Regions from separate parts of the Ruminococcus bovis genome, predicted to be linked through region 2. Evidence: riboswitches for the same ligand, from Rfam matches in the RefSeq annotation. Region 2 holds a riboswitch; each other region holds the start of a gene.
What was found. Region 2 has a riboswitch for thiamine pyrophosphate ahead of thiM (hydroxyethylthiazole kinase). Riboswitches for the same ligand answer to the same signal wherever they lie in the genome.
Positions count from the first base shown of each region.

Region 1: linked by a shared signal. The riboswitch ahead of thiT (energy-coupled thiamine transporter ThiT) and the one ahead of thiM (hydroxyethylthiazole kinase) in region 2 are both predicted to bind thiamine pyrophosphate.
Region 3: linked by a shared signal. The riboswitch ahead of thiS (sulfur carrier protein ThiS) and the one ahead of thiM (hydroxyethylthiazole kinase) in region 2 are both predicted to bind thiamine pyrophosphate.

Region 1 covers NZ_CP039381.1:1,082,444-1,087,815, reverse strand. The annotation lists gene E5Z56_RS05085 (LCP family protein) at 1-327, shown strand, start outside; gene lepA (translation elongation factor 4) at 429-2,240, shown strand; gene thiT (energy-coupled thiamine transporter ThiT) at 2,322-2,906, opposite strand; TPP riboswitch at 2,958-3,063, opposite strand; gene E5Z56_RS05070 (ImmA/IrrE family metallo-endopeptidase) at 3,803-4,501, opposite strand; gene mgtE (magnesium transporter) at 5,110-5,372, opposite strand, start outside.
Region 2 covers NZ_CP039381.1:1,713,909-1,719,280, reverse strand. The annotation lists gene thiD (bifunctional hydroxymethylpyrimidine kinase/phosphomethylpyrimidine kinase) at 1-114, opposite strand, end outside; gene E5Z56_RS08055 (HAD family hydrolase) at 143-805, opposite strand; gene thiE (thiamine phosphate synthase) at 798-1,442, opposite strand; gene thiM (hydroxyethylthiazole kinase) at 1,429-2,250, opposite strand; TPP riboswitch at 2,322-2,430, opposite strand; gene E5Z56_RS11785 (Ig-like domain-containing protein) at 2,521-3,882, opposite strand; gene E5Z56_RS08035 (AAA family ATPase) at 4,016-5,372, opposite strand, start outside.
Region 3 covers NZ_CP039381.1:2,410,172-2,415,543, forward strand. The annotation lists gene E5Z56_RS11415 (thiamine phosphate synthase) at 1-48, opposite strand, end outside; gene thiH (2-iminoacetate synthase ThiH) at 41-1,294, opposite strand; gene E5Z56_RS11425 (thiazole synthase) at 1,308-2,078, opposite strand; gene thiS (sulfur carrier protein ThiS) at 2,133-2,327, opposite strand; TPP riboswitch at 2,386-2,490, opposite strand; tRNA gene E5Z56_RS11435 (tRNA-Ala) at 2,638-2,713, opposite strand; gene ybaK (Cys-tRNA(Pro) deacylase) at 2,752-3,237, opposite strand; gene E5Z56_RS11445 (hypothetical protein) at 3,248-3,952, opposite strand; gene E5Z56_RS11450 (thiamine diphosphokinase) at 3,962-4,585, opposite strand; gene rsgA (ribosome small subunit-dependent GTPase A) at 4,582-5,372, opposite strand, start outside.

The DNA of each region.
Region 1 (5,372 bases), 630 kb from region 2:
TCAGACTTTACAAGAACATCTCGTCAAAGAAGAATGTTAATGGGACTTGTTGAGTCATACAAAGATTCTTCAGTTAAGGAAATTAAGGACATTACAAACAAGCTAAAGAAATATATTCTAACTGATTTAAGCAAGAATGATTTAAACTGGCTAATTAAGTACAGCTACAAATTCTTCACCTACAAAACCAGTGATAAGTGTTATCCGGAAGAAACCTCAGGTTGGACAGATGGAACAACTGATGCAGGTGCATGGATTATCCAAATGAACAGTTGGAAAGACACAAGAAAAGATATTTCTCACTACATTTACACAGATTTAAAATAAAATCTAAAGAAGTTGCCTGACACCTTGTCGGGCAATTTTTTATATGTTATAATAATATGGATAATAAATAAAAAGGAAAGTTTTAATATAAAGGTGATTATATGTCATTTCCACAAGACAAAATTAGAAATTTCAGCATAATTGCTCATATCGACCATGGTAAATCCACACTTGCCGACCGTATTCTTGAACAGACAGAATCAGTTGCAAAGAGAGAAATGGAAGACCAAATTCTGGACGATATGGACCTTGAAAGAGAAAGAGGTATCACCATTAAGGCTCACGCAGTAACACTACTGTACAAAGCAGATGATGGTGAAACTTATCAGTTTAACTTAATTGATACTCCCGGTCATGTTGACTTTAACTATGAAGTATCTCGTTCACTTGCAGCTTGTGAAGGTGCTGTGCTTGTTGTTGATGCCAGTCAAGGTATTGAGGCTCAAACCCTTGCTAACACATATCTTGCAGTTGACGGTGGTCTTGAGATTGTACCGGTTGTTAACAAAATCGACCTACCAAGTGCCGATCCGGACAGAGTAATTAAAGAAATCGAAGATGTTATCGGTATTCCGGCAGAAGGTTGTCCTTGTGTATCAGCAAAGACAGGACTTAACATTCACGATGTTATGGAAAGAATTGTCAGTGATGTACCTGCTCCAACAGGTGACTACAACGACCCACTAAGAGCATTAATCTTCGATAGTTACTACGATAGCTACAAGGGCGTTATTATTTATGTTAGAGTTAAAGACGGTCAAATTCATCCCGGTGATCAATTTAAATTAATGGCAACAGGCAGTACATTCCAAGTTGTTGAATGTGGTTATATGAGAGCAACTTCTCTTGAACAGAGAGATGGTCTATATGCCGGTGAAGTTGGTTATATTGCAGCATCTATCAAAAGCCTACAGGATGCCCAAGTTGGTGATACAGTTACTCTTGTATCCAATCCGGCAGAAGAACCACTACCGGGCTACAGAGCAGCACAGTCAATGGTATTCTGTGGTATTTATCCGGCTGACGGTGCAAAGTACGGCGACTTACGAGATGCACTTGAAAAATTAAAGCTAAATGATGCATCACTAACATTTGACGCAGAAACTTCTGTTGCTTTGGGCTTTGGTTTTAGATGTGGTTTCTTAGGTCTGCTTCATATGGAAATTATCCAAGAAAGACTTGAAAGAGAATACAACCTTGACCTTATTACAACTGCACCATCAGTTAGTTACAGAATTACAAAAACCGATGGTACTGTTGAAATGATTAGTAACCCTACCAACTACCCTGACCCTGCACTTATTGCAAAGGCTGAAGAACCTATGACTGATGCTCATATTTATGCACCATCAGAATATGTAGGTAACATTATGGAGCTTTGTCAGGATAGACGAGGTATCTTTGTTGGTATGGATTACATTGACTCAGACAGAGTTGATATTCACTATGAAATGCCACTTGCTGAAATTATTTATGATTTCTTCGACACACTAAAAAGCAGAACAAGAGGCTATGCATCCTTTGACTATGAACTAAAGGATTACAGAGAAAGTCAGCTTGTTAAACTTGACATTATGCTAAACGGTGAAGTAATTGACGCACTATCATTTATTATTCACGCAGATAAAGCATATGGCAGAGCAAGAAAAATGGCAGAAAAACTAAAGGAAAAAATTCCAAGACAGTTGTTTGAAGTGCCAATTCAGGCTTGTATCGGTGGCAAGATTATTGCCAGAGAAACTGTTAAGGCTATGCGTAAAGATGTTCTTGCTAAGTGTTACGGTGGTGACATTACTCGTAAAAAGAAACTACTTGAAAAGCAAAAAGAAGGTAAGAAGAGAATGCGTCAGCTTGGTTCTGTTGAAGTTCCACAAGAGGCATTTATGGCAGTTCTTAAACTTGATTCAGACTAATTTACAACATTATATAAAGCTAAAAGCCTAGGGTTTTATTCCCTAGGCTTTTTGCTGTAATAGTAGATATATGTTAAATACTTATGCTCTCTTTAATACGCTGACTGTGTCTTTTCTAAAGTCAAGAAAAAGTGCAACAAGTACACCAACAACAATTGTTACGATAGTTTCAGGTATCATATATGTTGCGTTGTATGTTACTGAATATAGCCAAGCAGGTTGTCCCTCAGGTGCCCAAATATACCATACTGCCCAACCTGAAATAAAGTGACAGATATATCTTAATGCACAAGCAAGAAATGAACCTAAAGCAATTTCAAGTGGTTGGTTGTGGAATTTATCTCTAAAAATACCGGCAAAACCTATTACACCAAAAGCTACAAGGTAGTCAAACATAATAATTAATATAACTGCTAAAGCCGATGTACCGTAAGAAAGGTTGTTTGCTCCAAGTACCATTTGTACAAGTCCATAAACAACACCGGTAAGTACTCCCCACTTCCACTTATAACGGTAAGCAATCAGTACTAGTGGCAACATACTGCAAAGTGTTACACTGCCACCAAAAGGTAAGTTCGCAAACTTAATCATACTTAACACAGTAGCAAGTGCAATCATAATAGCACTTTCACACAATCTTAAGATAGTCTTTTTTCTCATTTCCATTATTGTTCCTCCCAAAATAAAAAAGCACTATGCAGACGCACAGTGCCATAAAAATCCTATCTTAAAGCTCCCTACGCCGGCATTATCCGAATCAGGTTAAGGGTCTAAGGCACACACCTTACTCTCAGCCACTTTTGTAGCTCCCCTGTTTGATTTGCAACTATAATATCATTAAAAATAATATTTGTCAAATACTTTTTGTAAAAATATTTAGAAACACAAAAAGGAACATACCTTGTTGGGTATGTTCCTTATGTCCTTCCAAATTAAAATTAAAATTTTATCCGTAAGTATTACATCTTAGTAAGCCACCTATATTTATCACATATGTGACAATGGAATTATAATAAAAGTTAAAATAAAAATTCTTAATTAATTTTTCGTATTAATTAAATTATTTAATTTGTTTGTGTAGATACTTTGAACAATTAAGTTCAATTTTTTAAATATTCAATTGTAATTTACTTGATAAAATTAGGCTTTTTTACCGAACAAAGCCACCATATCAAGGTTTTCAATGTCGGGAATTGGTTGTTTCTTCTTAACATTATCGTTATTTGATTTGCTAATTGTTGGTTTGCTAGATCTATTCATATATAATACAATCCCAACACATGTAGCTAAAAGTAAAGTCATTAAAACCAAAACTACGGCAAGAACTATAATCCCATGGTACATCGGTAATACCTCCTTGTAATACACTGTACGCTTATATAATAACACTCTAGAATGTTTATATCTTGTTTACTATTTCTTTTCTTCTTTAATTAAATAATACCACATAAATATAAAATGTCAATGGTTTTTTTGAAAAAAGTTAAAAATTTTTATATCAAATTCACTAAAGGCTTATAATAGTAAATTTATTCATAGTAAATCTATATTTTGTTCATAAACTAAGCCTTGCAATGGTAGTTCTTCAATGCCATAAGCAGTTGCAACAAGTTTTCATAACCACAGAACTGATATTCAGTCAGCTTACCCATCTTCTGTAATCTTATAGCCAAAATCTCCTTAGTTACACCAAACATATCAGCCATTGCGTTAAACTTTATAAAGTTTCCTTTATCCACAACAGGATTGATAACATTCAACTTATCAACACCATAAACCTTGTTAAAAACTAAGTTGATAGTTTCCTTTGGCATCAATATTTCTAATGCTAAAGTAGAAGTGATACCTTCAACAATATCATCACTTGGTGCATCTCTCAAAGTGATAGACTTTTTACGGTACTTTTCACCATACAAGTCACTATTAATACGGTTAAGAATTAAGAAAGAAATTCCACACATTGTTACAAAGTTTCTGTGACCACTACTGCCCTTTAGCAACTGTTTATTCATATAAACAGTCTTGTTGTTAAGGGTTACTTCCCTTTCACCTATTTCGTCTTTCACATTACACAAAGCAACTTTGCCCAGAACTTCTTTATCGTTAAAGTCAACATACTGAATCTTAATACCCAACATATTTGCTACATTCTCAGGACTAACCTTAAAGACTTCATTACTGCTAATGTTATAAACATTCATATACTGCTGTACAATACTATATGCAATTGTTTCTATATTCTTCTCTGTTAAATAAGCCATAATAATCTCCTTTACAATTTTACTATATAATAAGTTAATTAATTTCTATATTTTTCTAGCTTGGTTATAGTATAGTTCACCACTTTGTTATTACTGTTAGTAACAGTTGAATTATAAATGTGTTTTGTGTGAAAAGAAAAAACACATTACAAAAGGCAAAACACCGAACCTAATGTTCGGTGTTTTTGACTTAATGAAAAAAATGAGGGGTTTTTCAATGTTTTATTTGAGGAGATAAAACAATGTATCTAAAGCTCTGTATCTCTTTAGTACGCTTATAGTATATAAAGTCAATATGTTTTTCATTTTACAAATAATTGAAATATACTTGTAATTTATGTGAAAAGTATTAGAAAAACTATCTGTAAAAATAACAAAGCACTGAGCTTGTGGATAACTCAGTGCTTTGTGTCTTTCATTAAAAATGAGGGGTACAATGTAAATCTTATTGATTACATTGAGGAGGGTAGAACAATATACTGAAATGGTTGCGGCTCCATTTCTTTAGTACGGTTATAGTATAACCCTACAATTTGTTTTTACTGTTATAATAATTTGAAATATATCTGTCAGTTATGTGAAAACTATGAGAAAATTTCATTATTCATCTATGCTAACTTAAAAATATCAATTAAGAATATCCACACCATACCATAGTAAGTTACTACTGCAACAAGGTCATTTATTGTTGTAATCAGTGGACCTGAGGCTACTGCAGGGTCAACCTTAATCTTGCTAAAGAACATAGGAACTAATGTACCTACCAAACTTGAAATAACCATTGAGGCTAAAAGTGAAAATCCAACACAACCGGATACTAAGAAAGAATATCCAAATGTATTACCTTTAAACAAGAAAATATACAATCCTA
Region 2 (5,372 bases):
AGCAGTGATTGCACAAGTGGCAAAAACTCCATTTGTAATCATTGTTTTAATATCTGCTTGGATACCGGCGCCTCCACCGGAGTCACTACCGGCGATTGTTAATGCTGTTCTCATAATAATCTCCTTTTTTCGCATTAATTATTTATAGTGACAGAAGGTGGTGCCCCCAATCTGCCACTTTACTAAAGTCTTGTATGTAATATTTTACAAGGCTTTGTATACTATTTTTATTTTTCATTTCAGCAGGATCATATACTCCTACCACTTTGAAGTTGGCTTTTTCTGCCGTTTTGATGGCAAATAATGCATCTTCAAATACCAAAGTTTCTTCCGGTTTTGTACCTAAAATTTCTGCACATTTTAGGTAAATATCAGGATAAGACTTACTTTTTCCTACTGTTTCACAAGTTAGAATATCTGTGAAGAAATTACGAATCTTCAGCCTTTTAAAGGCTTTATCAATCTGATTATAGTCACTTGAAGTGGCAACAATCATTTTGATATTATTCTTTCTAAGAAATTTAAGTAAATTAACTACTCCATTCTTAGTTTGTACTTCATGAAGATAAAAGTCATTTATTATAGAAAGTACACCTTCGATTATTTCTTCTACAGAATTATCAAGGTAGTAATTGTCTATCATATACTTTGCTCCCTCAGTTAAACTCATAGAGTAAAGTATCTCCCCTAAACCTTCCTTTGGAATCTTGTTCTTTTTTCTAAGGTAGATTGCACCTACATCATTCCATATACCCATAGAATTCAGTATAGTGCCATCTACATCAAATATTGCTCCCTTAATCATTGTTTACTGTTTTTAAGGTTTCTGCTTTTAATTCTTTTGTAGCATTTTCAATATCTTTTTGACCGAAAATCGCACTAATAACTGCAATACCCACTATACCTCTACCGGCAAGTTCTTTTACATTATCATGAGTAATGCCACCGATTGCAATTACAGGAATTGAAACTGCTTTACAAATTCTTTCAAGTTCATCATGAGAAACTTCTTCAGCGTCATCCTTTGAACCTGTTTTGAAAACTGCACCAACACCTAGGTAGTCAGCACCATGCTTTTCAGCAAGTAGTGCTTGTTCTACTGTTTGAGCTGATACACCGATGATTTTGTCATCCCCTAGAATTTCTCTTACATTCTGTGCTTCCATATCACTTTGACCAACATGGACACCATCAGCATTAATTTCCTTTGCTATTTCTACATTGTCATTAATTACAAATGGTACATTGTATTCTTTACAAAGTTTCTGAATTTCCTTTGCTTCTTCTAGGAATGAACTTTCATCAAGGTTCTTTTCTCTAAGCTGAACAAATGTTGCTCCACCTTTAATAGCCTTTTCTACTTGGCTATAAAGAGTTTCACCATTTAACCAATATCTATCGGTTACTGCATATAGAAGTAAATCTTTCTTATCGCAATTCATACTTTGCTCCCTTATTTAATGTTTCACCATCCATATTATAGATAGCATCAATAATTCTGTTACGGTATGTTGAGTTACCGTCACCCTGAACCATTCTTGTTTTTGCAATTTCACCGGCAAGACCCATTGTACAAACTGCTGAAGCTACTGCTTCAAGTACATTGTCAGGATTAGCTACAATAAATGCAGTTGTCATACCTGAAAGCTGACAGCCTGTACCTGTGATTTTGCTCATATCAGCCTCACCGTTACGGATTACATAGCACTTTTCACCGTCACTAACAAGGTCAATAGCACCTGTAATTGCTACTACTGAGTTGATACTCTTCGCAAAATTCTTTACAAACTTAACTGATGAATCAAGGTTATCTTCTGTAACAGTATCTGCCACATCAGCATCAACACCCTTAGTTGTACCACTGCCTAAAGCTAAAGTTTTGATTTCTGAAATGTTACCACGAACAACATCAAACTTAATTTCTTCCATTAGCTTAACTGCAGTATTTGTACGAAGTGCAGATGCACCTGCACCTACAGGATCAAGAAGAACCTTGTGGTTAAGCTCATTAGCCTTTTTACCGGCAATAAACATACCCTCAATTGAACGCTTATTAAGTGTGCCGATATTAATATTTAGACCACCACAGATTGATGTAATATCTGCTACATCATCAGGTTCATCAGACATAATGGGACTGCCACCACAAGCAAGAAGTACATTTGCAACATCATTTACTGTTACATAGTTAGTAATGTTGTGTACAAGTGGAACACTTTTTCTAACATTATCAAGGCAATTACCTAGCATAATTGTTACCTCCAAACATATAAATTAAAATATTTTACATACAAAAACGGGTACACCAAAGGCATACCCGTCAAATAAGTCAATTATTTCCCTACGCTGGCATTATCCAAATCAGGTACTAGGTCGAAGTTGTCAACTTCCTCTCAGATTGCTAATTTGCAAACTCCCTATCTACTAATATACTACTAAATGTAGAATTTTGTCAACTGTAAAATAAAGAAACATACCCTAATACTAATTAAGGTATGTTTCTATAAATCACTTAAAATTTTACTTTACTTTAACTTTTAGTCTTAGCACATTTACACCGTTAACTCTAATCTTTAGAGTAGTTGTGCCTTTCTTTAGTGCTTTAACTTTGATAGAAGTTGCATTAGCCTTTGAAACAATCTTTGCAACCTTAGTGTTGTAATACTTATTGTTTATATTTGCAACTTTACCGGTTAATTTTACTGTAGCAGTTTTGCCTTTCTTCAAGTTCAAAGTAGTTCTGCTTAACTTAGGAGAAGTAGTAACTGTTACATAACAATAAAGTTTCTTACCATTTGTAAGTGTTGCAGTAATTCTTACTCTACCTTTAGTTAGTGCAACAACCTTTCCCTTTGACACAGTAGCAATCTTTTTGCTAGAAGTTGACCAAGTCTTTACTGTTCCGTTAGTAACCTTTAAAGTTCTGGTTTGAGCAGACTTTAGAGTAACTTTTGTAGCAGAAATCTTAGGTGTCTTTACTACAGGCTTAGTTGGTTGTGGTTTAGTTGGTTCTTCAATTTTAGTTGTGTTTGGAATAGCTTTTGCTAAAGTTTCAACATCAATAATCTTGCTATCTACTGCAGATTTAATTGAATAAACTTTGCCATCCTTATAAACACAGTAACCACAAGGATTGTAAGCACTATACATATTATTATGATTAAATTCATAATTACCGATAAGTTCTTTTGACTCAGCATCCATTACACCGTCAATGCCAAAAACAATATATTCAGCAGTTTCATTATAAATAGTTACAGTATTGCCGTAATGAATATCACTTACATTAAAGCCTACTTCACCACTTGGAAAATAATATGATGTTAAACCACTATCATCAATATATTTATTTACTGCATCACAAAATTCTTTTGAATAAGAAAGACCACTTGTATCAACCTTAGTTGAGTTAGGTAACTTCTCAACAAGAGTTGTTACATCAATCATACCCTTATCTACTGCATCACTTATGCTATAGATTTTGCCATCTTTATAAAGGCAATAACCGGTTTTGTTAGTATGATGGAAATAATACTCGGTAGTGAAACTATAATCACCTAAAAGAATAGTTTTGCTACTTTGGTTTTTACCTTTTATGTTGAAAAGAACATAATCGGCATTTTCATCATAAACCTTTACTTCTGAATTTTCACTGTTAATGTAATCAACAGTAAATAGGTTTACATACTTGCCATCTCTGTCAAAAGTAAAACCATAATCAGCACCAATACCAAGACTAATTATGTAATTATTAATAGCATCACAAAATTCTTGACTCTGTGTATATGGCTTTGATTGATTTTCTGTTTCTGTTGCAAATACTACTGATTGCATACCGAAAGCAAGTAACACAACAAGAAACAATGAACATAATTTTTTCATACCTTTGCCTCCTTAATATTTAGCATATTTAATATATTATTTTAAAAACTGATAAAAATAATATATATTTCATCTAAATATTACCATATGCACATTAAAAAAGTCAACTAGTATATATATATATATATATAATTTAACAAATAATTTCAATTTTACTACCTTTATTAGGGGTTTTGGTAACAACAATCTGTTTATCAATTCTATCCTTTAGTTCTGTTACATGGGAGATAATACCTACAAGTCGGTTACTACCGGAAAGTTTAATAAGTACATTCATTGCTTGTCTTAATGATTCATCATCAAGTGAACCAAAGCCTTCATCAACAAACATTGTGTCTATCTTGATACCACCTGCTGAGGACTGAATTTCATCAGAAAGTCCCAAAGCCAATGAAAGTGCTGCCTTAAAGGACTCACCACCTGAAAGTGAACTAATTGCTCTCTCTCCACCACAATGATGGTCATATACATTAAGGTCAAGTCCGAATTTTGTTCTGCCATCACTTGACTCTGTCTGACGAACTAACTCATACTGACCACTTGTCATTTCCATTAATCGTTTATTTGCTTTAGCAAGAATTCGGTCAAAGTAATTTAACTGTACAAATGTTTCAAGCTCCATCTTGTTAACACCAATACCACCATTGGCAGTACTTGCAAGTGGTGAAATCAGCTTAAATTCTCTTTCGGCTTTGATAAGATTTTCATTTTCTCTCTTTATATTAGCCAAAACATTTGTGTTAGCAGAATATCTGTAGTTAATGGCTTTAGTTTCATTAGATAAATCACCGATAGCCTTTTCAGTTTCATCTCTCTTTACTTTCACCTTGTCTATATCTTGTACTTTATCTATCTTTTCAAGCTGACCTTTTAATGCTTTGATTGATGCATCGGTTGCTGAAATCATTTTTTCATACTGATTATATTTTTCTAATACAGAATTATAATCGGATTTTTCAGCACTGACAACTGCATTAATACTGTTAATCTTCTTAACTGCTTCACTTTCACTACCAAACTGTAATTCTTCTTTTAAAGAATTATACTGCTTTTCATAAGAAGTAATAGCTGTTTCACAAGACACTACTGCCATCTTTACTACAGTGATTCGCTTATTCAGTTCATTGATTTCATTATTCTTTTCAGGAATAATTCTTTCAAGTTCCTGCTTTCTGTTACTCTTTATTTGTAATGCTTTTAAGGTTTTGTCTAACTTAACATAATTATCTGCTAAATTAGAAACCTGTTTCTTGATAATTTCAAGGGCATCAAGCAACTTGTAATCACCTAATATTTCTTGAACCTTTGTTTCAAGGGCATTTGCCTTTTCCTTTAATTCACCATGTTTGCTAAAAACATTTTGTCTTTCAGCATCAACAACTTTTTGATACCTATCATAATTGTTCTTTGCTGACTCAACCATTTCTTTAGTTGGTGCATTAGGCAACTTAACTGCTTTATGAGGATGGACTGTTGAACCACATACAGGA
Region 3 (5,372 bases), 700 kb from region 2:
ATCTTCTTCACAGATTGAACTGTTGGTAATAACAATAATATCAGACATATAGGTAATCATTTAGAACAGGTTGCAAGCCTTCAACTGTAATTTCATCATACATTTTCTTTAGGCTACGGTTATCATTAATTTCAAACTGTTCATCACCTTGTTCTTCTTCTGTTTCTTTACCACTATACTTACTTTCGTGATCACCGATACCGGTAGATACACCGGCAGAAACTTTTGTTGCTGCAATCTTTACAATACCGTTTCTAAATTCTGCACTTTCTCTTGAAGAAACTGTAATACCTACATATGGTAAGAAAATACGATATGCACATAGAATTTGGCAAAGTTGAGTTTCGTGTACATCAAGTGGATTAATCTTTTCATTATTGATAATCGGTCTTAGTCTTGGACAAGACAAGGACATTTCTGCATGAGGGTACTTTCTCTGTAAATAATACACATGAAGTGCACTTGCTAAAGCATCTTTTCTAAAATCTGATAAGCCTAAAAGTGCTGAAAAAGCAACACCTCTCATACCACCTCTTAATGCTCTTTCTTGAGCATCAAAACGGTATGGCCATACTCTCTTATGACCTAGTAGGTGAAGTGTTTCGTATTTATCGGTATCATAAGTTTCTTGGAATACTGTTACATAGTCAGCACCACATTTGTGAAGATACTCATATTCATCAGTATTTACAGGGTAAATCTCAAGTCCTACCATACGGAAATACTTTCGTGCTAATTTACAAGCCTCACCAATATACTCTACATTGCTTTGACCTCTGCTTTCACCGGTAAGAATTAAAATTTCTTCCATACCACTATCGGCAATAACTTTCATTTCTTTTTCAATTTGTTCCATTGAAAGTTTCATACGGTTAATATGGTTGTAACAGTTAAAGCCACAATAGACACAATAGTTTTCGCAATAATTTGCTATGTATAACGGTGTAAACATATATACAGTATTGCCAAAATGCTTACTTGTTTCTACTCTTGCTCTTTGAGCCATTTGTTCTAGGAATGGTTCTGCTGCCGGTGATAAAAGTGCCTTAAAGTCCTCTATAGAACAAGTTTCATGTTCAAGTGCTTTTCGTACATCTTTTGCAGTATATTTTGAATAGTCATATGAATTCATATGGTCCATTACATTCTTACAAACATCAGACTCAATAACTTCCATACCCGGCATATATTCCATATGATTTTTACGGTATGATGGGTCATTCTCCAGTCTATGTTTCTTCTCAAGTGCTTTTGGTGACAAAAACTCTGAGTCAATTAAAAATTCATTTTCCATTAGTAGTCACCTCTTAGTTACGCAAGAAACCTGTTAATGGGTCTGAAGAAGATGCACCACGAGTCAGAACTCTGCCTAATCCTGATAGATATGCCTTTCTACCGGCTTCAATAGCATTCTTAAATGCTGATGCCATTAATGGTAAATCACCGGCAGTAGCTAAAGCTGTATTTGCCATAATTGCAGATGCACCCATTTCCATTGCTTCACAAGCCTGAGAAGGTTTACCGATACCGGCATCTACAATAATAGGTAAATCAATTTCATCAATTAGAATTTGAATAAAGTCTTTAGTAGCTAAGCCTTTATTTGAACCGATTGGTGAAGCTAAAGGCATAATTGATGCTGCACCGGCATTAACTAAATCACGAGCAACATTTAGGTCAGGATACATATAAGGCATTACAACAAAACCCTCTTTTGCCAGAATTTCTGTAGCCTTAATAGTTTCTTGGTTATCAGGAAGTAGGTACTTACTATCTCTCATAATTTCAATCTTTACAAAGTTACCACAACCAAGTTCTCTGGCTAGTCTTGCAATTCTTACTGCTTCATCAGCATTTCTTGCACCACTTGTATTAGGTAGTAATGTAACACCCTTTGGAATATAATCAAGTATATTTTCTTGTTCCTTAGTATTTGCTCTACGAACTGCAAGTGTAATAATTTCAGCACCGGCATCCTTAATAGCTGAGTCAATAAGTTTCATAGAATACTTACCTGAACCTAAAATAAATCTTGAGTTAAATTCATGACCACCAATGATAAGTTTATCATTTTCCATTATAATTTCCTTCTTTCAATGTATATCAAGTTTGTTTTATTTTTCTTAAAAAAATTAACCTCCACCCATAAAGCTAACAACTTCTACTACATCACCGTCTTTTAGTACAGTTTCATCATAATCAGCCTTTGAGATAATCACTTCATTACATTCAACTGCAATAGTCTTTGGGTTATAATTTGCAATTTCAAGATACTGTGAAACAGTTTTTCCTGACATATCAACTTCTTTACCGTTAATTGTTACCACTTTTACACCTCCTACAAGTAAAAAAAGAAGCTACCCTATGTTTGGGTAACTTCTCAAAATACATTAATCAATATATCCCTACGTTGGCATTATCCAAATCAGGTATTGGTCGAAGATTATATCTTCCTCTCAGCCTGTAACACAAGCTCCCATAATTTTACTTTAATAATATTATACTCTTATTTATTATTATTTTCAATAGTATATAATTTTATTTTACTTTTTACGCCGTTTTTTCGCCGTTTTCTTTTAAAGAAATAAAAAAACACCCATAGGTTAGCTAAAAGTGGCTTACCTATGGGCTTTTCTTTGGTGGAGATGAAGGGGCTCGAACCCTCGACTCCCACAATGCCATTGTGGTACTCTCCCAGCTGAGCTACATCCCCATTCGATAAGATAATTCTATCACAAGGTAATGAAAAAATCAAGAATTATCTTTTATAATATCTGCTACTTCAACAGGAATTACCTTTTGTAATGAAGATAGTGGCAACTCAACCTGGTTACCTACCCTACCTGCTGAAAAGTAGATAGTATCATAGTCATTGGCAGTTTTATGGATAAAAGTTTTAAACTGCTTTTTCATACCGATTGGTGAACAACCACCATGGATATATCCTGTTAGTGGTAAAAGTTCTTTTTGGTGAATCATCTCTATTGACTTTTCTTTTGCAACTTTGGCAGCTTTCTTTAAATCAAGTTCTTTATTTGCCGGTACAACAAATACATAATGTTCTTTACTTTTACCAACAGTTACAAGTGTTTTAAAAACCTTGCCTACTTCTTGATTAAGAGCATTTGCTACTTCTTCTGCGTTAAGTTTTGTATTATCATAAGCATAGTGAGAATACTCAATTTTCTTTTGGTCAAGAATTCTCATTACATTAGTTTTTTCTTGTTTCTTTGCCATAATATCACCACTAATTTTTGCTCATCATATTATAAGATGTTTTTACTGCGTCTTCAGAAATATCACAAAACAGCTCATACACATTTACATTGCTGAGAACTTTATCAAGAACAGTTAATAAACTTGACATTTTCTGTTTATCATTAATGCAAAGTGTTTGTGGCAGGAACTTTCCTATAGCTTTCTTGGTAGTTATTTTATTGATAACATTTTCTTTGCCTTGGTTAATACAACAAATACCCTTTAGTGGCACTAAAATATTTTTATTTATATCGTGTTTACCTGAAAAAGGTGTACCACAAGCATATATCTTATTATCAATTATTCTGATAACCGGTTTGTCGTCATTTATCATAACGGCTCTGTCACCAAAATATTTCATCCACAAAGCACAATGGGTAGACTTTCCTGTACCACTATTTGCAGTAAAAAGATAGGCTTCATTATCAACAGATATTGCTGATGAATGAAGAAGTATTCCGTCATAATCTAAGATTGCTTCATAAAATAACATTCCATAAATTACATACTCAGCAAGTGACCTTGATATATGAGGAAAAGAAAGGATATAGTTATCTATCCTTTCTTCTGTAACATTAAGAGTTATGTCTGGTTTTAAATTTTGATTTTTTGCTAAATATTTTTCAGAACGAGTAATTGTCTGTTTATATTTTGGTTCATAATAAACATTTAAACCACACATATTATATAGCATAAAAACCTCTTATTTATAATAAGTTAATAGGATTGCTCTGCCTCTGTTGATTGTGATTTCAGCTTCATCATCAACAAAAACATTGCTAATGCCACGAGATACATTATATGTTAAAGTCTTGTTGTTTAACATATATTCTGCACCTTTATATGTAACATTTACACTTTCACAACCATAAGGGAACACTGAGAAAATAAGGCCTTTCTTGTTGTTCATTTCGTATGAACCTTCCTTTAGGATACGAATTTCCTCACCGTTGTTTCTTGCAATACCGTTATAGTTATATTCTGAGAGAAATGCCAGAGTTGCAATATTTGCAAATGTATGGTCAGTTCTACCACCGATTGAACCTAATAGTAAGAAGTCCTTATAGCCTCTACGGATACATTCCATAACACAATGTTCTGTATCAGTATCATCCTTATGGGTATTTAGCTTAACAACTTCTGTGTTCTGTGGTAGTTCTTCCTTTAGTGAATCAAAGTCACCGATAATTAGGTTTGGAGTCAGACCTGCTTTCTTTGCAAAAGAATAACCTGAGTCAGCACAAACAATAAAGTCATCGTTTGTACATAGGCTTTTGATTTCTTCTACATTTGTATCCGGTGAACCGGAAATAATTACACATCTCATTTTCTTCTCTCCCATTCTTTAATGTCTTTTATTTCATTATACATATCAACATAGCTATTGTGTCGTGACTTTTGAATTTTGCCTTCTTCTACCATTTGTAGAATAGCACAACCCTTTTCACAAGTATGGCTACATGAAGTAAACTTACACTGACCGATATAATCTTCAAATTCAGGAAACATATATTGAAGTTGGGTTTTGTCTTGAATATTAAACTTTTCAAGTTGCATAGTTGAAAACCCGGGTGTGTCACAAACATAACCACCATTGAATTTCAGTAATTCAACAGTTCTTGTTGTATGACGACCTCTGCCAAGTTTATCACTAACTTCTCCGGTCTTCAGCTGAAAATCAGGAAAAAGCTTATTAAGTAAAGTTGACTTACCAACACCACTGTTGCCAATAAAGGCAGTGATTTTGTTAGGTAAAAGTGAATATATTTCATCTACACCTTCCCCTGTAACGGAAGAATAAAGTATAGTCTTGATGCCTGTACTGTTATAGATATTATATATTTCTTCACCACTTTTTATGTCAGACTTTGAGATTACAATAACCGGTTCAATATTGTTATATACAGCAGTTGCAGTCATCTTGTCAATAACTGTATAGTTTGGTGCAGGAGAAACTGTACTGCAAACTATAACCAATGTATCAATATTTGCCATTGGTGGTCGTACAATAGAGTTCTTTCGCTTATGTATTTCTTCAACTGTAGGATAACCACTTTCAGGTATAGAGATTGTAACTAAATCTCCAACTACAGGAGTTTTGCTTGTCTTACGAA